4 regions of the Salmonella sp. HY31 genome follow, and region 1 is predicted to be linked to each of the others. Evidence: predicted binding sites of a transcription regulator. Region 1 holds the regulator's gene; each other region holds the start of a gene.
The links. Region 1 encodes CRP, which controls carbon source genes, mostly activating them, when cyclic AMP is high. Its sites were predicted from a motif close to ATGTGANNNNNNTCACAT; they were not measured.
Positions count from the first base shown of each region.

Region 2: a site for CRP is predicted at 4,407-4,424, ahead of ACE15A_RS00690 (glutathione S-transferase). Genes of this name have one in related genera too.
Region 3: a site for CRP is predicted at 2,723-2,740, ahead of glpT (glycerol-3-phosphate transporter). Genes of this name have one in related genera too.
Region 4: a site for CRP is predicted at 3,009-3,026, ahead of focA (formate transporter FocA). Genes of this name have one in related genera too.

Region 1 is NZ_CP170479.1:377,671-383,692, forward strand. Features, by position in the region: gene ACE15A_RS01685 (aspartate aminotransferase family protein) at 1-571, shown strand, start outside; gene ACE15A_RS01690 (YccS/YhfK family putative transporter) at 613-2,700, opposite strand; gene crp (cAMP-activated global transcriptional regulator CRP) at 2,749-3,381, opposite strand; gene ACE15A_RS01700 (OsmC family protein) at 3,689-4,093, shown strand; gene ACE15A_RS01705 (phosphoribulokinase) at 4,189-5,058, opposite strand; gene ACE15A_RS01710 (YheU family protein) at 5,110-5,328, opposite strand; gene ACE15A_RS01715 (hydrolase) at 5,325-6,022, opposite strand, start outside.
Region 2 is NZ_CP170479.1:145,146-151,167, reverse strand. Features, by position in the region: partial or broken gene yiaY (L-threonine dehydrogenase) at 1-3, opposite strand, end outside; gene selB (selenocysteine-specific translation elongation factor) at 190-2,040, opposite strand; gene selA (L-seryl-tRNA(Sec) selenium transferase) at 2,037-3,428, opposite strand; gene ACE15A_RS00690 (glutathione S-transferase) at 3,527-4,135, opposite strand; gene mtlA (PTS mannitol transporter subunit IICBA) at 4,613-6,022, shown strand, end outside.
Region 3 is NZ_CP170479.1:1,479,293-1,485,314, reverse strand. Features, by position in the region: gene ACE15A_RS06925 (LysR family transcriptional regulator) at 1-61, shown strand, start outside; gene glpQ (glycerophosphodiester phosphodiesterase) at 177-1,247, opposite strand; gene glpT (glycerol-3-phosphate transporter) at 1,253-2,611, opposite strand; gene glpA (anaerobic glycerol-3-phosphate dehydrogenase subunit A) at 2,884-4,512, shown strand; gene glpB (glycerol-3-phosphate dehydrogenase subunit GlpB) at 4,502-5,761, shown strand; gene glpC (anaerobic glycerol-3-phosphate dehydrogenase subunit GlpC) at 5,758-6,022, shown strand, end outside.
Region 4 is NZ_CP170479.1:3,047,122-3,053,143, reverse strand. Features, by position in the region: gene pflB (formate C-acetyltransferase) at 1-2,035, opposite strand, end outside; gene focA (formate transporter FocA) at 2,093-2,950, opposite strand; gene ycaO (30S ribosomal protein S12 methylthiotransferase accessory factor YcaO) at 3,354-5,114, opposite strand; gene ACE15A_RS14505 (DUF421 domain-containing protein) at 5,251-5,943, shown strand.

The DNA.
Region 1 (6,022 bases):
TGACAAGCATCAGGCGTTGCTGGTGTTTGATGAAGTGCAGTGCGGGATGGGGCGCACCGGAGACCTGTTTGCCTATATGCACTACGGCGTCACGCCGGATATCCTCACCAGCGCCAAAGCGTTAGGCGGCGGTTTTCCGGTGAGCGCCATGCTGACCACGCAGGAGATTGCCTCGGCCTTCCATGTCGGTTCGCACGGTTCAACCTATGGCGGCAATCCGCTGGCCTGTGCGGTGGCTGGCGCGGCATTCGATATCATTAATACGCCAGAGGTACTAGAAGGCATTCACACTAAGCGGCAACAGTTTGTGCAACATTTGCAGGCGATTGACGAACAATTTGACATTTTCAGCGATATTCGCGGCATGGGGCTGCTGATTGGCGCGGAACTGAAGCCGAAGTATAAAGGTCGGGCGCGCGATTTTCTGTACGCAGGCGCAGAGGCCGGGGTGATGGTGCTCAATGCCGGACCAGACGTGATGCGTTTTGCCCCGTCGCTGGTGGTGGAAGAGGCGGATATCAATGAAGGAATGCAGCGCTTTGCGCAGGCGATAGGGAAAGTGGTTGCCTGATGGCGGATTGCCGGATAAGCGTAGCGCATCCGGCAGTCGATCTAACCTTTTGTATCCCGTAGCCGCTTACTCAGCCAGATACCGTGATGCGGACGCTGACGCCAGGCCATCGACGAAATGGTGTGCATGGTGTTCAGATGGCCGATGATGCGCTGTAAATGTTGTTCCAGAGTGCTCAATAAGCCATGTGACGGCATGTCCGGCGACTCCAGAATGTTGACGTCGCCGGAACCGCCTGGCCTGTCGTACTCCAGGCGCTGCTGGCAGCGCTGAATCGCAATCTCGCAAGATTCCAGATAGCGCTGCGCCAGATCCGGCGTCAGCATGGTGTGTTCCCGCGCCAGCGTCGTCATGGCGTTGATATGCTCGACAATAAACTGGCTGTGCGTGACCCACAGTTTCATATCCGACAGATAGTGGGTATTGAATCCGGGTTCCTGCATTGCCTGATTTAACGAGTTGAATAGCGTGTTATGCGCCTGGTTGACCCGCATTCTTTGATAAGCGAGCGGGGTGGCCTGCGGATCGTTACTGAGGATCAGTCGGATAGCTTCTTGATCGGCTTCCAGCGCATCATGGGCGTTTTTACGTAATAGCCCGCTTTGCCATTGCGGCCACAGCCAAACCATGCCGCCAAAGGCAATTAAACAGCCAATAAGCGTATCGATCAGCCTCGGCACAATAAACTGCTCTCCGTTTAACGTCAGTAACTGGATGGTGTATACCGCCGTCACCGTAAAGCCGACCGTCGCCCAGCCGTAGTTTTTACGAATAATCAGATAACTTGCCAGCGTTAGTACCAGCATGACCGCCAGCGTAATGCTTTCGGGAATATGTAAGTGCAGCGTGACGCCGGCAATCACCAGGCCGACCAGCGTTCCGACCGAACGGTGCAGAATACGTACGCGCGTCGCGCCATAGCCGTTTTGGGTGACAAACAGCACCGTCATGAGGATCCAGTACGGTTTGGGCAGGTGCAACGCGCTGCCCATCAGACTGGCGATACTCATCATTACGCTAATGCGTCCGGCGTTGCGTAGCGCCGGCGATTTAAGCGACACATAATTTTTCAGCGCCGGGAGTAGTGGCAGGCGACGCTGTTTATCGGCCATCAGGTCGCGGGCGTAAAGCGGTCGCTGAGTACGCAGCACGCGGGCGATTCGGCTGAAGTGCCAATAGCAGAACTGGCCTACCGGGTTTTCAGGATGTTGATTGGCAATCTTCTCCAGCGCGCCAATCTGTTTTTCCATAGAGAAGCGCGTCGGCAGACGATGATAAAGGATGTCATCCGCCAGCACGCGCAGGCGAGCGGCGACCGTTTGCGCATTCCAGCGAATTACCTCTTCCGCATGGCTGCGTTCTACCAGTTTCTGTACCTCTTCCGGCTGATGCAGGCTGACGGAGATGTGTTCCTGCAAATCCATCGCTTCCTGAAAAGCCCGCAGTAGGCGCTTGTAATCATTATTGTTGTGCGCCGAAAGCATATGCATCTGTTGGTAACACTGGGTAATGAGATCGACCGCTTTTTGCTGGCGTATCAGCAGGGGAGGCAGCGCTTTTTCCGGATCGATATGTTGGGTGAGCAGGCTGTATTTCGCTTCGCAGTAATCGGCCAGTTCACGATATAACAAACTCAATGACTCGCGCAGCGGCTGTTCGCGCCATAGCCAGAACCAAAACCAGTTAAACACGCCGTACCATAGGGTGCCCAGCGCATAAATAAGCAGCGGCTCCCAGACGGGCATGTATCCCGCAAGGCTCAGGGTAAATATGGCGGCAATCAGCGACGCTGGCAGTAGCCGCGCATGAAGTGGGCTAATTTCCGCCGTCACGCCAAGCACCAGCGTGAGCCCGGTCAGGATCAACGGCAGGGGGACGGATTCCGCCAGCAGGAGTTGCGTTGCCAGACTGCATCCGGCGAACAGCGACGCGCCGATGATCAGGCGTTTAAAAAAGCGTTTGTGCGGTGTATCCAGACCTGCAATGTTGCAGCAGGCGGGAACGAGAGAGAAAAGTAATCCCAGGTGTAGCTGGCCTATCAATAAACCGACAGCCACAGGCAGGCACAGCACCAGCGTTTGCCGTAGTGCGTAATTAATCTCTGGGTGATAAATCAGTCTTCGCCACATCGATGCAAACAAAAATGGCGCATGATAAAACGCGCCATTCTGACGGGATTAACGGGTGCCGTAGACGACGATGGTCTTGCCATGCGCGGAGATCAGGTTTTGATCTTCCAGCATCTTCAAAATACGACCAACGGTTTCGCGGGAGCAGCCGACGATCTGGCCAATTTCCTGACGGGTGATTTTGATCTGCATCCCATCCGGGTGCGTCATGGCATCGGGCTGTTTCGCCAGATTCAGCAGCGTCTGAGCGATACGCCCGGTGACGTCGAGGAAGGCGAGGTTACCTACTTTTTCAGACGTGACTTGTAAGCGACGAGCCATCTGGGAAGAGAGGCGCATCAGAATATCCGGGTTTACCTGGATTAATTGGCGAAATTTTTTGTAGGAAATTTCAGCGACCTCACATGCGGTTTTCGCACGTACCCAGGCGCTGCGTTCCTGGCCTTCTTCAAACAGGCCCAATTCACCAATAAAATCACCCTGATTCAGATAAGAAAGAATCATTTCTTTCCCTTCCTCATCTTTGATCAGCACTGCCACGGAGCCTTTAACGATGTAGTACAGCGTTTCTGCTTTTTCACCCTGGTGAATCAGCGTGCTCTTTGACGGGTACTTATGAATGTGGCAATGAGACAAGAACCATTCAAGAGTCGGGTCTGTTTGCGGTTTGCCAAGCACCATGCGCGGTTATCCTCTGTTATAAGCTGTCTCCAGAGCCAGAAAACGGCACTGTCTCTGGGGTTGCAAAAATATGCTTCCCGCTACCTGGGAAGAGGGCTACGAAAATAGACTGTAGCCTGTAATGTGATGTCCTCTGCATACATGCAGTACGTCAATGTATTACTGTAGCATCTTGTCTGTTTTAGCATAGCTTTCGCCGTGTGTCTCCTGGTGTCTCGCTTCAGCATGACCCAAGTCGCCTTCCATTGCGAGTTTTGTTGTATGCGCGTAATCTTTCAGGAAAATTGAAACATTGGAGTTACGAAATATGCAAGCGCGTGTAAAGTGGGTTGAAGGACTCACGTTCCTCGGAGAGTCTTCCTCCGGCCACCAGATTTTAATGGATGGCAACTCCGGTGACAAAGCGCCGAGTCCGATGGAGATGGTATTAATGGCGGCTGGCGGATGTAGCGCTATTGATGTGGTATCGATCCTACAAAAGGGGCGTCAGAATGTCACCAACTGCGAAGTGAAGCTGACATCCGAGCGCCGGGAAGACGCGCCGCGCCTGTTTACGCACATTAATTTGCATTTTATGGTTACCGGCAGCGATCTGAAAGAGGCTGCCGTCGCGCGCGCTGTTGATCTCTCTGCGGAAAAATATTGCTCGGTGGCGCTAATGCTGGAAAAAGCGGTCCATATTACCCATTCGTATGAAGTGATTGCGGCGTGATTATCATTATCTGATGGCGGCTTCGCCTTATCGGACCTACCAGTTTTTATCCCGTAGGCCCGATAAGCGTAGCGCCATCGGGCGTTTCAACGCGGTTATTCGATTTTTTTGCCTTCCATTAATCGCTGTACCAACGGCAACATAATCAGCTCCATCGCCAGTCCCATTTTGCCGCCCGGCACCACTAATGTATTAATGTGAGAAATGAACGAGCCCTGGAGCATCGCCAGTAGCCAGGGAAAATCGATCCCTTCCAGGTTGCGGAAATGGATCACCACAAAACTCTCATCCAGCGACGGAATGCCCTTTGCGGCGAACGGATTGGAGGTGTCGACGGTCGGCACGCGCTGGAAGTTAATATGGGTACGGGAGAACTGCGGCGTAATGTAATTGATGTAGTCGTCCATGGAGCGCACCACGGAATCCATCACTGCTTCACGGGAGTGTCCACGTTCGCCGGTGTCACGAATCAGTTTCTGAATCCATTCGAGGTTGACGATAGGCACCACGCCAACCAACAGATCAACATGACGCGCGACATCATGTTGCGGCGTGACGACGCCGCCGTGCAGTCCTTCATAAAACAGCACATCGGTCGGCTCGGGAAGCGGCTGCCAGGGTGTAAACGTGCCGGGAACCTGATTCCACGGTACGGCTTCATCATAGGTATGCAGATATTTACGTGACTGGCCTTTACCCGTCTGCCCGTACTCAATGAAAGTGTGTTCCAGCAGGCTGAAGTCATTGGCTTCAGGCCCGAAATAGCTGATATGCCGCCCGGCGTCGCGCGCTTTGCGGATCGCCATGTCCATTTCCGGGCGGGTATAACGATGAAAACTGTCGCCTTCCACCTCGGCGGCGTGCAGATTTAACTGCGCGAAAATTTTACGAAACGCGAGGCTGGTGGTGGTGGTCCCCGCGCCACTTGACCCTGTTACTGCTATCACCGGATGTTTGGCTGACATGGCAACTCCATGATTAAGCTTTAATAATAATGTATTGCCGTCAAAGGCGTTTTATTCGCGAAACTGTTTTTTCGGCATAATATTGACCGTTTCATGTAATTCAGACCATACCAGAACGGCCTCGCCGGATTGCAGTTGACGTTTTACGTCCGCGACTTTTTGTTCAAGCGAACGTTCATGTTCACCATAATCGGTGCCTTCGCGCAACACAAAGCTTTCGAGCAGGTTGTCCAGCGTGTCGGGGGAGAGCCCCTGCCAGGGAATGATCATGATGACGCCTCCAGATACGTTGTCAGCCAGTCAGGAATTCGGCGTTCCAGCCACATTTCAGGGCGCAGCGGCGTACCGCCGATAAATCCTACGTGTCCGCCATGCTCAGTTAACTGATACTCCACGTGTGGGGGCAGATCTTCCGCTTTAGGGATCACATGATGATCCATAAACGGATCGTCTTTGGCATGAATAATCAGCGTCGGTTTAGCAATCTGGTTAAGCAACGGCATGGCGCTACACTGACGATAGTAGTCGATGGCGTCGGCAAAGCCATGAATTTTCGCGGTGATCAGGTCGTCAAACTCGCGGATACGGCGCATTGATTTGAGTTGCCCCAGATTCACCGGCAGCGACCCGGGATACGCCGCCAGCTTGCGTGACGCATTCGCTTTTAACAGATTGAGCAAATAACGCTGATAGACGCGGGAAAACCCTTTATCCATGTGGTAGCTACAGGCTTCGAGAACAAAGGGCGCAGAAACAATCACCGCCGCCTCGATGGGGATATTGCGGCCTTCTTTCGCCAGCAGGCACGCCAGCATATTACCGCCGAGCGAATAGCCCACGGCGGCTGTCGGAACGGTGCCGAACTCCCGCTGTAGCCAGCGTAAAAACCAGGCGCCATCCTCCGTTTCGCCGGAGTGGTAAATTCGATTCAGACGGTTTGGCTCACCGCTACAGCCGCGAAAGT
Region 2 (6,022 bases), 230 kb from region 1:
CATTATACTGTCCTTAATTACCTGAATAAGGCGTAAAGAATACGGGCAAAATTTTCCTGATAATAGGATCACGATAGCTATTCTAAGAAGTCAGAAAAATAAAAAGCACATTAGGTTCATTTCCTGATGTGCTTTTTATAAATCAACTCAATAATTGTATTGATTCATTTCTTATTTAATTTAAACATTTCATTCTTTTTGCGGAAATAATAACGCATCACGTAATAAATGGTCATTCCCACGACGCCGTGTAAATCCAATCCGGTCAAAATATTCAAGGATCTGAATAGCCAGTTTCCGCCCTACATTCAGCCTGTCGCGAAAATCCGCTGCGCAGGTGGATCCTCTTTCTTGATCCAGTTCGCGGATCATATTGGCGAAAGCGACAATCCGATCGTTGCGATAGTACCGATCTTTGACGATCGCGGTAATGATGCCTTGCTGCGCCGCCTGCCGCAGCGCCAGCCGCATCAATTGTTCCTCCGTCCCGGTCTCTTTCGCCAGATCGCGTACCCACCAGGGCTCATCGCCAAATAGCGGTTCGACTTTTTGCCAGACGGCCTGCTGCTCATCGCTAAATCCCGCTTTATGATCCGGCAAATGCAACCAACCGTGATGGCTGTCAATCAGATCATCGTCGCGCATCCGCTCGATCAGCATCAGCACCAGCGCTTCATCCTCCATTGGCAAGGCCATGCGACGTAAACGCTCGCGTCCCGGCCCCGGTTCATCGCGGTGCTGTTCGTGGTAAGTCGCCAGCGTATCGAGAATTTTACGCTGCCAGCGGGCGGCGACGGGCGCACTTAACAGATTGTCTCCGGCCTGGATAAAACCATGTTGCTCAATAAGCTGACGCATACCGAGAGAATTAAGCTGACGCGCCCAACCGAAATCCGGCAGGTTGACGGCGCCGCGTTCCAGATGAATGGCTAGCGCCGCGCTATCGTCCTGCGCGGCGGCAAGCGTTGAAAGCCACTGTAAGTAATCTGGCTTACGTTTACCGCGACGCGGCGCGTTAAGCGTCACCACGCGCGCGCCGGCAAGGGTGGCGCGCGCGGAAATATCACGCAGCACCAGTGTGTCATTATCGGCCAGCCATAGCGGCGTATCGAAAATCAGCTCTGCCAGCGCGCCTTCCAGCAAAGAGACGCGACCGGTCACATGGCTGGCGGCATGGTGAATATGTAGCGGTTGCCATTGGGAAAGCGGCGCATGAAGCGCCAAAGAAACAATCACCCGGGAAAAAGCCTCCCCCGCTGGCGCATCGGCAAGCAGCCAGTCACCGCGGTTAAGTTGCTCCTTCTCCGCATCGCCCGCAATATTGAGCGCAATACGTTGCCCGGCATGCGCATGGTCGGTGGGCTGATTTTGCGCGTGTAGGCTTCGTACGCGCATCGGCGTGTTAACGCCGGTCAACCATAGCGTATCGCCTACTTTTACCGCTCCGCTCAGCGCCGTTCCGGTCACCACCAGTCCCGCCCCTTTCACCGTAAACGCACGGTCGATAGCCAGGCGGAAGCGATGCTGCGCGGCGTGCAAACGTGCGGGAAGTTGCTGTAAATGGGCGCGAAGTTCTGCAATACCGCGCCCTTCATTGGCGGCGGTGACAAATAAAACGGCATCGGCGAAACCATAGTTGTCGAGCGTCGCCAGTACCGCTTCACGTACTTCACTGATACGCGCATCGTCCACGCGATCGGCTTTGGTCAGCGCGACGGTGAGCTGCGGATTGCCCGTCAGTTGCAGGATCTGTAAATGCTCGCGCGTTTGCGCCATGACGCCGTCATCACAGGCGACCACCAGCAAAGCGTGATCGATACCGCCTACACCCGCCAACATGTTGGAGAGAAATTTTTCATGTCCGGGCACGTCGATAAAGCCCAGCACACGACCATCCGGCTGCGGCCAATAGGCGTAGCCCAGATCGATAGTCATCCCGCGTTTTTTCTCTTCCGGCAAGCGATCGGCATTGACCCCGGTAATCGCCTGGAGCAACGTCGTTTTACCGTGGTCTACGTGCCCGGCAGTTGCAATAATCATTTCAGCATCATCTCCATAAACCGGCTTTCGTCTTCAAGACAGCGCATATCCAGCCATAAACGGCCATCATAAATTCGACCAATGACCGGTACAGGCAGCGTGCGCCAGTGGGCCGCCAGGGCCTCCAGTCGACTACCGCGCCCATCGTGCGGGGTAAAGGTTATGGCGGCGCTGGGGAGGCGGTCTACCGGTAATGAACCGCTGCCGATTTGCGATAGACAGGGCTTAACCTCCAGCGCAAATTCATCGCCGTAACGCGTCGCCAGCCGCGTCTGTAACCGCTGCGCTTGTTCGCGAATCGACGCCTCACTGCGGGTTAACAGACGCAGCGTGGGTAATTTTTCCGCCAACGCTTCCGGGTGCAGATACAGACGTAACGTCGCCTCCAGCGCCGCCAGCGTCATTTTATCCGCGCGCAGGGCGCGTTTCAGCGGATGGCTTTGCAGTTGGGCAATCATCGCTTTTTTGCCGACGATGATCCCGGCCTGCGGCCCGCCCAGCAACTTATCGCCGGAGAAGCTTACCAGGCTGGTGCCTGCGGCAACTAGCTGCTGCGGCATCGGCTCTTTGGGTAAGCCATATTGACTTAAATCCACCAGCGAACCACTGCCCAGATCCGCCACCACCGGAATATCCAGCTCTCGCCCGATTTCCGCCAGCTCTGCTTCCTCTACCGTTTTGGTAAAGCCCTCAATGCTGTAATTACTGGTATGTACCTTCATCAACAGCCCGGTATTTTCATTTACCGCCTGACGGTAATCTTTCGCGTGCGTCCGGTTGGTGGTACCCACTTCATGCAGCGTACAACCCGCCTGGCGCATGACATCCGGAATACGAAACGCGCCGCCGATTTCGACCAGTTCGCCACGCGAAACCACCACCTCTTTGCCGCTGGCGGTCGCCGCCAGCATCAGCAATACCGCCGCCGCATTGTTATTGACGATACAGGCGTCCTCCGCCCCGGTGATACGGCATAACAGCGTCGCCAGCGCCTGGTCGCGATGCCCCCGCCCGGCGCCATCCAAATCGTATTCCAGCGTCACCGGCGCGCGCATCGCCTGCGTTACCGCCTCAATCGCTTCTTGCGCCTGCAATGCGCGGCCAAGATTGGTGTGCAACACCGTCCCCGTCAGGTTAATCACCGGGCGCAGCGCGCTTTGCGCCGCATTTTCCAGCCGTCGTTTCGCCTCTTGCGCCCAGTCTGCGCACCAGTCGGGAAGCGTCTGCGTATTCCGTATGACGTCGCGCGCGTCGTCAAGCATCCGCCTAAGCAGATCAACCACCTGGGTATGGCCATACCGATCGCGCAGAGAAAGAAAAGCGCTATCGTGCAATAAGCGATCGATAGCAGGAAGCTGGCTGTAGAGTGTACGCGTTTCGCTTGTCATGAAAATGCCTGGCTGTTGGTGGCCCTCTCCTGGCTGGAGAGGGATATCGACTTGAGGGGGATTGTAACGTGAGTTTGCTCAGGCGGACATAATGCGCGTCAAGCCTTCGGTGCTTCGGTGCGGGCAAAGCTTTCGCGCTGAAAAAGCGTTTCGACCAGTTTGACCAGGTGGGGGCGGCCAACGCACCAGCCCGGCGCGACCCGGCGGAAGTTGAGATAGCCTACCGCACAGGCAATCGCGATAGTCGCCAGATTCACCGTATCCGTTTTTAGGGTCCCGTCGCTCAGATAACCTTCGAGCATATCCAGACTGCGGTTGATTTTTTCCCGCTGGCGCAGCAGTTCCGTTTCCGATTGCTGCGCCGCCGGACGCGCCTGTTCGCGTACAGAGACCAACGCGGCATCCATAATGCCATCGGCCAACGCTTCAAGCTGGCGAATTTTAAGCGCCGCCATGGGGTCACGCGGGAGCATCGCTGGCGCGATATCCAGCAGCTCAATATATTCCGCGATGATCGGCGAATCGAACCAACATTCCCCTTTCTCCGTCACCAGTGCCGGCACCTTACCCAGAGGGTTGTATTGCGCCACGCCGTTATCCGCCTCGTAGGGCAGTTCGTTAACAAATTCGAAGGTGATGCCCTTTTCCAGCAGCAGAACAGAGATTTTGCGCACAAAAGGGCTAGTATAGCTACCGATGAGTTTCATGCCGTGTCCTTTTTTGCCAACCAAGTAAAAATCATAGTATGGCTCAAATAAACGAAAAGAGACGCTAAAGGAAGTTGCTGAGTGACATAACGTGAGAGGGCTCGCGACAAAATGTTTGCCGGATCGTATTGACGTTACCCGGGCCTAAAATTTCTTGTGAAGATGATCACAAAAATTCAACAAAGCACCAAAATAAAAGTGTGAAATATCTCACATAAAATTGCCTTTTAAGGTCTAAAAATTAGATGCGTTGTTTTTTTACACAGTAACTTTGTGATCAATATCACATAAATTACCTCTCTACCCCCTATATTTATGCGATCTAAATCACATTAACTGTCCCTGTCTGGACAGTTGAACGATTCAGTGCCAGATTGCGCAGTATCTACACTACAGGGTCCGGCTACCTCTGCCGCTACATTAACAAACCTCGGGCTTTTCAGCCTGCGCGACAGCAACATAAGAAGGGGTGTTTTTATGTCATCCGATATTAAGATCAAAGTGCAAAGCTTTGGTCGATTCCTCAGCAATATGGTGATGCCTAATATCGGCGCGTTTATCGCGTGGGGTATTATCACCGCATTATTTATTCCGACAGGGTGGTTGCCTAACGAAACTCTGGCGAAACTGGTTGGTCCGATGATCACCTACCTGCTGCCGCTGCTAATCGGTTATACCGGCGGTCGTCTGGTTGGCGGCGAACGCGGCGGCGTGGTGGGCGCTATCACTACCATGGGCGTTATAGTCGGCGCGGATATGCCGATGTTCCTCGGCTCGATGATCGCCGGTCCGTTGGGCGGCTACTGCATTAAGAAATTCGACAGTTGGGTAGACGGTAAGATCAAATCCGGTTTTGAGATGCTGGTGAACAACTTCTCCGCTGGCATTATCGGTATGATCCTCGCCATGCTGGCGTTCCTCGGTATTGGTCCGGCGGTTGAAGTCCTGTCCAAAATTCTGGCGGCGGGCGTTAACTTCATGGTGGCGCACGATATGCTGCCGCTGGCGTCCATTTTTGTTGAACCGGCGAAAATCCTGTTCCTCAATAACGCGATTAACCACGGTATCTTCTCACCGCTGGGTATCCAGCAGTCCCATGAGATGGGTAAATCCATCTTCTTCCTGATTGAAGCTAACCCGGGTCCGGGGATGGGTGTCCTGCTGGCGTACATGTTCTTCGGTCGCGGCAGCGCTAAACAGTCTGCGGGCGGCGCGGCAATTATCCACTTCCTGGGCGGTATCCACGAGATCTACTTCCCGTACGTGCTGATGAACCCGCGCCTGATTCTGGCGGTGATTCTCGGCGGTATGACCGGCGTATTCACCCTGACCATCCTGAACGGCGGTCTGGTCTCTCCGGCGTCTCCGGGCTCCATTCTGGCGGTACTGGCGATGACGCCAAAAGGCGCTTACTTCGCTAACATCACTGCCATCGTGGCGGCAATGGCGGTCTCCTTCGTGGTTTCTGCAATTCTGCTGAAAACCAGCAAAGTGAAAGAAGAAGATGACATTGAAGCGGCCACCCGTCGTATGCATGACATGAAAGCACAGTCCAAAGGCGCCTCTCCGCTGGCGGCTGGCGATGTCACCAACGACCTCAGCCATGTACGTAAAATCATTGTCGCCTGCGATGCCGGTATGGGTTCCAGCGCGATGGGCGCAGGGGTACTGCGTAAGAAAGTACAGGATGCGGGTCTGAGCCAGATCTCCGTCACCAACAGCGCCATTAACAATCTGCCGCCGGATGTGGATCTGGTCATTACTCACCGCGACCTTACCGAGCGTGCGATGCGCCAGGTACCGCAGGCGCAGCATATTTCGCTGACCAACTTCCTGGATAGCGGCCTGTACACCAGCCTGACCGAACGTCTGGTTGCCGCACAGCGC
Region 3 (6,022 bases), 1.1 Mb from region 1:
AAGTCCGCTATTTTTATTGCAAAAATGTATGGAAACACTGACCGATGAGGGCTTGCTATAAAACAACACCGCCTGATGGCATTGCGTTTACCAGACCTACGCTGGCGAACGTTGCGCCAGGCCGGATGAGGCGTTTATGCCCTCATCCGGCGCTTCACTTCTACTATGGCATACCTTTAATCATTTTTTTGCAGGAACATGACCGCCTTATCCGGGAAGTCGGTGAACAGCCCGTCGACCCCCGCCTTGTTATACAGGATATCGTACAACTGATTGACATCTGTGGCATAGTCTGGCAATTGATCGGCACGCACAGTGTAAGGATGAACTACCATCTTATTCTGATGCGCGTCTTGCACCATTCCAGTCAGCTTGATGTTCCCTTTCGTCGAGCCTTCCGCAACCAACATATGGTAATCCGGACCAATACCGTCCGCATATTCCGCCACCTGCTTCATGGCGCCCGGCTTAAACATCCAGTCGTAGTTGTAATTCACCCAACGACCATCCGGCTGTTTCTGCTGTGTTTCATTCCAGTCGGTATACGCAATAAGCTGAACCAGATTGAGATCCATCCCCATTTTGGGTTCCAGTTCATTCTTAATACGTTTCAGCTCAGCGACATCAAAACACTGCAAATAGACATTATCCTGCTTGCCGGTATAACCATACTTCTTCAGCACTTCCAGCGTTTTCGCGGCAATATCTTTCCCTTCCTGATGATGGAACCACGGTGCTTTAATTTCCGGATAAATACCAATATTTTTACCGGTAGAGTGATTTAATCCCTGAACGAATTCAATTTCCTCTTCAAAGGTATGAATGCGGAAATCAGATTTTCCCATCGGGAAACGCCCCGGATAAGTTTGTACTTTTTTGCCGTTTTCAATATCAAACCCTTCGGTAAACTTCAGGGATTTAATTTCGTCCAGGGTAAAATCGATAGCGTAATAACGCCCATCTTTACGCGCCCGGTCCGGAAAACGGTCAGCGACGTCAGTCACCCGATCAAGGTAGTGGTCATGGAGGACGACCAGATGGTCGTCCTTTGTCATCACCAAATCCTGTTCCAGGTAATCTGCCCCTTGCGCATACGCCATCGCTTTCGCCGGTAGCGTATGCTCCGGCAGATAACCGCTGGCGCCACGGTGGGCAATGACGACTTTTTCAGCCGCCACGGCACCGCTTCCGATTGCCATTCCTGCCAACATCAGTGCCACGCTAAGGTTTTTCAGTGTGGTTTTCATGTTTATTAGCCTCCGTTGCGTTTTAACTGCAGCTCATCATGATGGCGTTTTTCGCCAATCATCACGACCACCAGCAGGATTACCGCCAGAATGCTGCCGCCAATCATCACCATAAAGCCGCCATCCCAACCGAAGAAGTCAACGGTATAACCCACAATGGCGCTTGCGGCGACAGAACCGCCCAGATAACCAAACAGACCGGTAAAGCCCGCCGCCGTACCCGCCGCTTTTTTCGGCGCCAGTTCCAGCGCATGAAGACCAATCAGCATCACCGGACCGTAAATCAGGAAGCCGATAACAATCATACAAATCATATCAACGGTTGGGTTGCCAGCCGGGTTCATCCAGTAAACGATGGTCGCAATAGTGACCAGGGTCATAAAGAATACGCCCGTCGCGCCACGGTTGCCGCGGAATACTTTGTCTGACATCCAGCCGCACAGCAGGGTGCCTGGAATACCGGCATATTCATAGAGGAAATATGCCCAGGAGGATTTATCCAGAGCGAAATGCTTCACTTCTTTCAGGTACGTTGGCGACCAGTCGAGGATACCGTAGCGCAGCAGGTAGACAAACACGTTGGCGATAGCGATATACCACAGTAATTTGTTCGGCAATACGTACTGCATGAAGATTTGCTTCGCGGTGAGCTCTTCTTCCGCTTTTTCGTTGTAGTCGTCAGGATAGTCGTTTTTATACTCTTCGATAGGCGGCAGACCGCAAGATTGCGGCGTATCGCGCATCATTGCGAAAGCGAACAACGCCACCACAATCGCGCCAAAGGCTGGCATATAGAGCGCCGCTTTCCAGTCGTTAAACCACGCCATCCCCAGCAGGAACAGCAGTGGTGGGATACCGCCGCCGACGTTATGCGCGCAGTTCCAGACTGACACAATGCCGCCGCGCTCTTTCTGCGACCACCAGTGAACCATCGTTCGACCGCACGGCGGCCACCCCATCCCCTGGAACCAGCCGCAAAGGAACAACAGCACAAACATCACGGCGATGCTGGACGTCGCCCACGGCACAAAACCCATAAACAGCATGACTGCTGCGGCCAGAATCAACCCTGCCGGCAGGAAAACGCGCGGATTCGAGCGATCGGACACCGACCCCATTATAAATTTCGAAAAACCATAAGCGATGGAAATCCCGGATAGCGCAAAGCCCAGATCGCCGCGCGAAAAACCCTGCTCTACCAGATAGGGCATCGCGAGGGCAAAGTTCTTGCGCACCAGATAATACGCGGCATAGCCAAAGAATATCCCCAGGAAAATCTGCCAGCGTAACCGGCGATAGGTCGGATCAATCTCCGCCGCTGGCAAGCGCGCTTTATGCGGCGCTGGTTTAAAAATACTCAACATATTGTAGCCTCCGTGGCCCGTATTTTATTTAGAGATAAACACCGCAGTTCGTTCAAACGACCCCGCTGTTCCCAGTGTGGCCGCGATGTTAAGTAAAGATCTGTCTCATGAATGTGAATTACAGCACATATTGTTACAGATTTATGAATAATGTTCAGAAAAGCGCACGAAATCACGTTTCATTTTCGAATAATGAGCGATTATGCGCGAAATCAAACATTCCATATGATTTGTATGGCTAAATGATAAAAAACGAACTGTGAGGAAAAACAATGAAAACTCGTGACTCGCAAGCAAGTGACGTGATTATCATTGGCGGTGGAGCAACAGGCGCAGGGATCGCCCGCGACTGCGCGCTGCGCGGTTTACGTGTCATCCTGGTGGAGCGGCATGATATTGCGACCGGCGCGACCGGGCGTAACCACGGGCTGCTGCACAGCGGCGCTCGTTATGCCGTTACTGACGCGGAATCCGCGCGCGAGTGCATTAGTGAAAACCAGATCTTAAAACGGATCGCCCGCCATTGCGTCGAACCGACGGATGGTCTGTTTATTACGTTACCGGAAGATGATCTTGCGTTTCAGGCCACCTTTATTCACGCCTGTGAAGCGGCAGGCATTCGCGCTGAAGCCATCGATCCGCAGCAGGCGCGCATCATTGAGCCCTCCGTTAATCCTGCGCTCATCGGCGCGGTAAAAGTGCCGGATGGCACCGTGGACCCTTTCCGCCTTACCGCCGCCAATATGCTGGATGCCAGAGAACATGGCGCAATCGTCTTAACAGCGCATGAAGTAACCGGGCTCATTCGTGAAGGCGCAACGGTCTGCGGTGTTCATGTGCGCAGCCATCTCACTGGCGAAACCCAGACGCTTCATGCGCCGGTGGTGGTCAATGCGGCAGGTATCTGGGGACAACGGATCGCCGAATACGCCGACCTGAGTATCCGCATGTTTCCGGCAAAAGGGTCGCTGTTGATCATGGACCATCGGATCAACCAGCATGTGATTAACCGCTGCCGGAAACCATCGGATGCCGACATTCTGGTACCTGGCGATACGATTTCACTGATCGGCACCACCTCTACCCATATTGATTACAATGAGATAGACAGCAACCGCGTTACCGCAGATGAAGTAGATATCCTGCTGCGTGAAGGGGAAAAACTGGCCCCTGTCATGGCGAAGACGCGTATTCTGCGCGCGTATTCTGGCGTCCGCCCGCTGGTGGCCAGTGATGACGATCCCAGCGGTCGTAACGTCAGCCGCGGTATTGTGCTGTTCGACCACGCCGAGCGCGACGGGCTTGAAGGCTTCATTACCATTACCGGCGGGAAGCTAATGACTTACCGCCTGATGGCGGAATGGGCCACCGACGCCGTGTGCCGCAAGTTGGGCAATACACGCCCCTGCATCACGGCGGATACGCCGTTGCCTGGCTCAAAAGAGTCTACGGAACATACGCTGAAACGCATTATCTCGCTTCCCGCGCCGCTACGCGGATCGGCGGTTTATCGGCATGGCGATCGCACGCCGGGATGGCTGAGTGAAGGCCGCCAACACCGTAGCCTGGTCTGTGAATGCGAGGCCGTCACGGCCGGTGAAGTGCAGTATGCCGTCGAAAACTTAACCGTGAATAGCCTGCTGGATCTGCGTCGTCGCACCCGCGTAGGCATGGGCACTTGCCAGGGCGAACTGTGCGCCTGCCGCGCAGCCGGGCTGCTGCAGCGTTTTAATGTGACGACCGCGGCGCAATCTATTACGCAACTCTCTGAGTTTCTGAATGAACGCTGGAAGGGCGTACAACCTGTCGCCTGGGGAGACGCACTGCGCGAAAGCGAATTCACGCGCTGGGTTTATCAGGGATTATGCGGTCTGGAGAAGGAGCACCAGGATGAAATTTGATACGGTTATTATGGGCGGCGGTCTCGCCGGTTTGCTATGCGGACTGCAACTCCAGCAGCATGGATTACGTTGCGCCATTGTCACTCGCGGACAAAGCGCGCTGCATTTTTCCTCTGGCTCGTTGGATCTGCTCAGCGCCCTGCCCGACGGCCAACCGGTGACCGAGATTACCGCCGGGCTTGATGCGCTGCGCCGCCAGGCGCCTGAACATCCTTATTCGCGTTTGGGCGCGCAAAAAGTCCTTACGCTGGCGCAACAGGCGCAAACGCTACTTAACGCCAGCGGCGCGCAGTTATACGGTGACGTACAACAGGCGCACCAGCGTGTAACACCGCTTGGCACATTGCGTTCAACCTGGCTTAGCTCGCCTGAAGTGCCGGTCTGGCCGTTATCCGCACAGCGAATTTGCGTCGTCGGCGTTAGTGGATTACTGGATTTCCAGGCGCACCTTGCGGCAGCGTCGCTGCGCCAACGCGATCTCAACGTCGAAACCGCAGAAATCGACCTTCCGGAACTGGACGTACTGCGTGATAACCCGACGGAATTTCGCGCGGTCAATATCGCGCGTCTGCTTGATAACGAAGAAAAATGGCCACTGCTTTACGACGCGCTATCACCGATAGCGACAAACTGCGACATGATCATCATGCCCGCCTGTTTCGGGCTGGCGAACGATAGGCTGTGGCGCTGGCTTAACGAACGCCTGCCCTGCGCGCTCACGCTGTTGCCGACGCTGCCGCCATCGGTGCTCGGTATACGTCTGCACAATCAGCTCCAGCGCCAGTTTGCTCGTCAGGGCGGCATCTGGATGCCAGGCGATGAAGTGAAGAAAGTCACCTGCCGTCACGGTATCGTGAGCGAAATATGGACACGCAACCATGCCGATATCCCACTGCGTCCGCGTTTTGCCGTACTTGCCAGCGGTAGCTTCTTTAGTAGCGGCCTGGTTGCTGAGCGTAACGAGATCCGCGAACCTATTTTAGGACTCGACGTACAACAAACGGCCTCCCGCGCCGAATGGTATCAACAACATTTCTTCGACCCACAGCCCTGGCAGCAGTTTGGCGTCGTGACGGATGACGCTTTCCGCCCCTCCCTTGCGGGTAACACGGTAGAAAATCTGTATGCAATAGGTTCTGTGCTGGCGGGGTTCGACCCTATAGCCCAGGGATGCGGCGGCGGCGTCTGCGCAGTCAGCGCCCTCCACGCCGCGCACCATATCGCCGAGCGTGCAGGAGAACAGCAATGAGCGACACACGTTTTGAAAGTTGTATTAAATGTACGGTGTGCACCACCGCGTGCCCGGTCAGCCGCGTTAATCCTGGCTACCCTGGTCCTAAACAGGCCGGACCGGATGGCGAGCGTCTGCGTCTGAAAGACGGTACACTGTATGATGAGGCGCTGAAATATTGCATTAACTGCAAACGTTGTGAGGTCGCCTGTCCGTCGGACGTGAAGATCGGCGATATCATCCAGCGCGCCCGCGCGAAATACGATACAACGCGCCCGT
Region 4 (6,022 bases), 2.2 Mb from region 1:
CGTCTTTACCCAGTGCGTTTGGAACGATAGAGAAGGTGTAAGAGATACCATCTTTAGCGTAAGCAAACGGCAGTTTAGCAACGGAAGTCAGAGAGGCGACAGCACCTTTCTGGTCACGACCGTGCATCGGGTTAGCACCTGGTCCGAACGGCGCGCCAGCGCGACGACCATCCGGGGTGTTACCGGTTTTCTTACCATACACAACGTTAGAAGTGATGGTCAGAACAGACTGCGTCGGGATAGCGCCACGGTAGGTGGTCAGTTTCTGAATTTTCTTCATGAAACGTTCTACCAGGTCAACCGCCATGTCATCTACACGAGCGTCGTTGTTACCAAACTGCGGGTATTCGCCTTCGATTTCGAAGTCGATAGCCAGACCATCTTCGTCACGAATCGGTTTAACTTTCGCATATTTGATGGCAGACAGGGAGTCAGCAGCAACGGACAGACCTGCGATACCACACGCCATGGTACGGATAACGTCACGGTCGTGCAGCGCCATCAGAGAGGCTTCGTAGCTGTACTTGTCGTGCATGTAGTGGATAACGTTCAGCGCAGTGACGTACTGTTTAGCCAGCCAGTCCATGAAGTGATCCATACGTTCCATCACTTCGTCGAAGTTCAGAACGTCGCCTTTGATCGGCTCGGATTTCGGACCCACCTGCATTTTCAGTTTTTCATCAACGCCGCCGTTGATAGCGTACAGCATGGTTTTCGCCAGGTTTGCACGCGCGCCGAAGAACTGCATTTGTTTACCAACGATCATCGGGCTTACGCAGCACGCGATAGCGTAGTCATCGTTGTTGAAGTCCGGACGCATCAAGTCATCGTTCTCATACTGCAGAGAAGAGGTGTCGATGGATACTTTAGCGGCGAATTTCTTGAAGTTCAGCGGCAGTTTTTCAGACCACAGTACAGTGATGTTCGGCTCCGGAGACGGCCCCATAGTGTACAGGGTGTTCAGGAAGCGGAAGCTGTTTTTGGTGACCAGAGTACGACCGTCAACGCCCATACCACCGATAGATTCGGTTGCCCAAATTGGGTCGCCGGAGAACAGTTCATCGTATTCAGGGGTACGCAGGAAGCGAACCATACGCAGTTTCATGACCAGGTGGTCAATCATTTCCTGAGCGTCTTGCTCGGTGATTTTGCCTGCTTTCAGGTCACGTTCGATATACGCATCCAGGAAGGTGGATACGCGACCGAAGGACATTGCCGCGCCGTTCTGAGATTTAACCGCAGCCAGGTAGCCAAAGTAAGTCCACTGGATCGCTTCCTGAGCGTTAGTCGCCGGACCAGAGATATCGCAGCCGTATTTAGCCGCCATTTCTTTGATCTGACCCAGAGCACGGTGCTGTTCAGCGATTTCTTCACGCAGACGGATAGTCGCTTCCAGATTTACGCCGTTTTCCAGATCGGATTGCAGAGACGTAAACTGCGCGAATTTGTCTTTCATCAGGTAGTCGATACCGTACAGCGCTACGCGGCGGTAGTCACCGATGATACGACCACGGCCATACGCATCCGGCAGACCGGTCAGAACGCCGGATTTACGGCAACGCAGGATGTCCGGAGTATAAACGTCGAATACGCCCTGGTTGTGGGTCTTACGGTATTCAGTGAAGATTTTTTTGATAGTCGGGTCCAGCTCGCGATTGTACGCTTTGCAGGAACCTTCAACCATTTTGATGCCGCCGAACGGGATAATCGCACGTTTCAGCGGAGCTTCAGTTTGCAGACCAACAATTTTTTCCAACGCTTTGTTGATGTAACCAGCGTCGTGAGAAGTGATGGTAGAAGCAACAGAGGTGTCAAAGTCAACAGGCGCATGAGTGCGGTTTTCCTGTTTAACGCCTTCCATTACGCTGTCCCACAGAGTGGTAGTGGCTTCAGTAGCGCCAGCGAGGAAGGATTCGTCACCCTCATAGGGAGTGTAGTTTTTCTGGATGAAGTCACGGACGTTTACTTCATTCTGCCAGTCACCTTTGGTAAAACCTTCCCAGGCTGTGGCTAACTTTTCATTAAGCTCGGACATGTAACACCTACCTTCTTAAGTGGATTTTTTATTTACTGCGTATAGCGAACATCACGATTAATGATGATCGTTACCACGCAGGTAAATGACCCAGTATGTCAACCCAACCAGCAAACCGCCGCCGATAATGTTACCGATCGTGACCGGAATCAGGTTATCAGTGATGAAGCTCATCACGGTCAGGTGAGAAAAACTTTCCGGAGATGAACCGACCGCGGTCCAAAACTCCGGTGTAGCGAAATCGCGTATTACAATACCCATAGGGATCATAAACATGTTTGCGATACTGTGCTCAAAACCGCTGGCGACAAACATGGCGACGGGCAGTACCATGATGAACGCTTTGTCCATCAGGCTGCGACCTGAATAGCTCATCCACACGGCCAGACAAACCATCAGGTTCGCCAGAATACCGAGGCAGACAGCTTCAATAAAAGTGTGGTGCATTTTGTGGTCGGCGGTTTGCAGGACGTTCAGTCCCCACTGACCGTTGGCAGTCATATACTCGCCGGAAAGCCACATCAGTAACACGAAAAGCAGAGCGCCAATCAGGTTACCAAAATAGACGTTTAACCAGTTTTTAGCCAGTTGCCCCCAGGTGATGCGACCGCTGGCTTTAGCCACAACGATCAGAACGGTGGAGGTGAAAAGATCAGCGCCGCAGATAACACAGAGAATCAGTCCCAAAGAGAAACAGATACCCCCGATAAGTTTTGCCATGCCATAAGGCATCGCGCCAGTACCGGTTGTCGCAGTAATATAAAAAACAAAGGCAATTGAAATGAATACACCGGCGGTAATCGCCAGATAGAAAGTCTTAAGCGGATGTTTCGTTGCTTTATAGACGCCTGCTTCTTCAGCCACTTTGGCCATTGCTGCAGGGAGTAAAAGGTCAAAAGGGTTGTCAGCTTTCACACTAACTCTCTCTTTATTAAGTCGGCGACGAGATACTAACAAAGCATTATAGATGAGAATTTGATATAGATCATATCTCGCCTGGCTTATAGGCCCGTAAGACGCATGGTTTTTATGCAATTACGGTGTAACTTTTTGATTATCCAAATAAAAATAAATTTTAAAAATTATAATGTGAGTTGAATCTTTTCCCTAATCCTCCTGTTACACGGTTAATTAAAATGGAGTAATCAACAAATAAAGTAACATCACTATGTTAATTAATTTAATATTAACTACCAATATTTAACCTTGTTATTACATTTTTGCCGCCTATCGAAAATAAATATTACGGGGGCCCGAAAGCGCCCCGTAATATAACGCAGCCGATAGTGTAAACCTACCCTAAGACACTCATATGGCCTTATTTTAACCAGTATGCTGCTTTCGCGCGCTGTAATTTATCATAAGCTTTTAACAAGGACTGATGGGCCGGGAACGTTTGCAGATCGTGGTCGACAGTCGGTAGTCCGTAAAAAGCCGCTTCACCGCTAAGCGCGGCGCTGGCGGCTTCTACAGCCTCTGCGCCATACATTTTTATAAAAGCATTGAGATATTGCAGCGGCTGACGCGAGTCTTCTTGCGACAGTAACAGTAACGTTTGCAGGCAACGGTAATAGTTCGCGCGTGTCGGACTAAAGATCGACGAATTGAACTCCATCGTCCATTCTGTCCAGATCAGCGCCTGCTCCAAATCGCCGCCCGCTAACGCCAGCATTGCTTTTAATTCGCCGACACGCAGTGTATGCCAACCATTGTCCGCTCCGGTCGCCAGACCCAGCAGTTCACGCACGCGGGTGAAATCGTCAAAACCTTCTTCATCCAATTGTTCAATCAGATTGAGATAGTCGTCTTTATTCCAGGCGCTACCGGGCAGCGAAAGCAGAATCTCACGAAGATGGCTACCCATATTGTTGTTGGCCAGCCACAGATCTTCGGCAGGATAAATATCAGACATTCCCGGTACGATAATACGACAGGCGTACACGCCGAGATGCTCGTAATCGGCAATGTAAACTTCTTTATCTTCAGCAGCGAAGATGGCCATCAGCGTGGCGAACTCTTCTTCGGTAGTGCCGGAGAAACTCCAGTCCGCGAACGGGTAATCGGCGTCCTGTTTGAACAGATCCCAGGAGATCAGGCCGCTGGAGTCGATGAAGTGGGTCTCCAGATTAGTGTGCTCCGCGACTTCTTCATCATCGAACGTTGGCGGGGTGAAGACATCAAGATCTTTCAGACCGCGTCCCTGGAGTAGCTCGGTCACTGTACGTTCCAGCGCAACGCCAAAGTCAGGATGCGCGCCAAAAGAAGCAAAGCAGGTACCGTTAGCCGGGTTGAACAGCACGACGCAGATAACCGGATACTGACCGCCCAGCGAGCCGTCATAGGCGAAAATCGGGAAACCCTCGGCTTCCAGCGTGGCGATTGATTCCATTACCGCCGGATAACGCGCCATCACCTCTGCAGGAATCTCCGGCAGACTGATGCTTTCCGCAATAATACGATTCTTCACATAGCGCTCGAAGACCTCCGACAGTCCCTGAACGCGGGCTTCATTACACGTATTGCCGGCAGACATCCCGTTAGAGACGTACAGGTTGCCGATGATATTCATCGGAATATACACGGTCTGGTTATCGGACTGACGGGTAAATGGCAGGCCGCAGACGCCGCGTGCTTCATTGCCGGACTGAAGATCAATCAACTGACTTCCGGTGAGTTCATTTTCCGGATCGTAAAACGCGCGCAAACGGGCATCAAGCAGGCCTTCCGGCACGTCGTCATTTTCAGTCAGCGGGAACCACTTTTCGTTCGGGTAATGCACGAACGGCCCGTTGGCGACCGTTTCACCAAGCCAGAAATCAGCAAAAAAGTAGTTGGTTGACAGACGCTCGAAGTATTCGCCCAGCGCCGAGGCCAGCGCCGCTTTTTTGGTCGCGCCTTTTCCGTTGGTAAAGCATAACGCGCACTCTTTATCGCGAATATGCACTGACCAGACGTTTGGCACCGGGTTCAGCCAGGAGGCCTCTTCGATGTGAAAGCCGAGGTCGAGTAACTTTTGCTGGAAGCGGGCGATGGAGTCTTCCAGCGCGGCGTCTTTGCCGGGAATAAATGTTTGCGTCATGAAAATCACTTTTGTCGTACGGAAAGCGCGCAATGATACGGGTTTTATGTGACGGGCGCTATCTCGCCGGGACATCGGCGGAAATAAAAGTATTGGCTATGCTTTTACACAGGAATTCACAGGAAGAGCATAAAAAATGAAGGCATTTGATTTGCAACGAATGGCGCTGGATAACGTGCCGATAGCATTTTTGGGGGAAGTGGCGCTACGTAGCTTTTACACCTTTGTCCTGGTCTTTCTCTTCTTAAAGGTGACAGGACGACGCGGCGTGCGGCAAATGTCGCTTTTTGAAGTGTTGATCATTTTGACATTGGGATCTGCGGCAGGCGACGTCGCGTTTTATGATGATGTTCCGATGCTTCCCGTTCTGGTGGTATTCATCACCCTGGCGCTGCTCTATCGTCTGGTCATGTGGCTGATGGCGCATAGTGAAAAGTTGGAGGATCTACTGGAAGGTAAGTCAGTGGTCGTTGTTGAAGACGGCGAACTGGCGTGGGAAAAACTGCAACGCTCGAATATGACAGAGTTTGAATTTTTTATGGAGCTTCGTTTGAATGGCGTTGAACAACTGGGGCAGATCAGGCTGGCCATCCTTGAGACGAATGGTCAAATTAGCGTCTATTTCTTTGAAGATAAAGACGTGAAGCCGGGATTAAGCATTCTTCCTGAACACTGTACGCCACGCTTTACGGTGGTGCCGGAGGCTGGCGATTATGCCTGTGTACGTTGCAGTGAAGTGGTACGAATGACCGTCGGAGAAAAACAATTATGTCCGCGCTGCGCAAATCCAGAATGGACGAAGGCAAGCCGGGCTAAACGCGTTGTTTAACAGCGAAAATATCGGATTTATACGGTTAATCCGGAAGATTCTGTTGTGTGACGTACGCCGCATTTCCCCCGCGTATTGT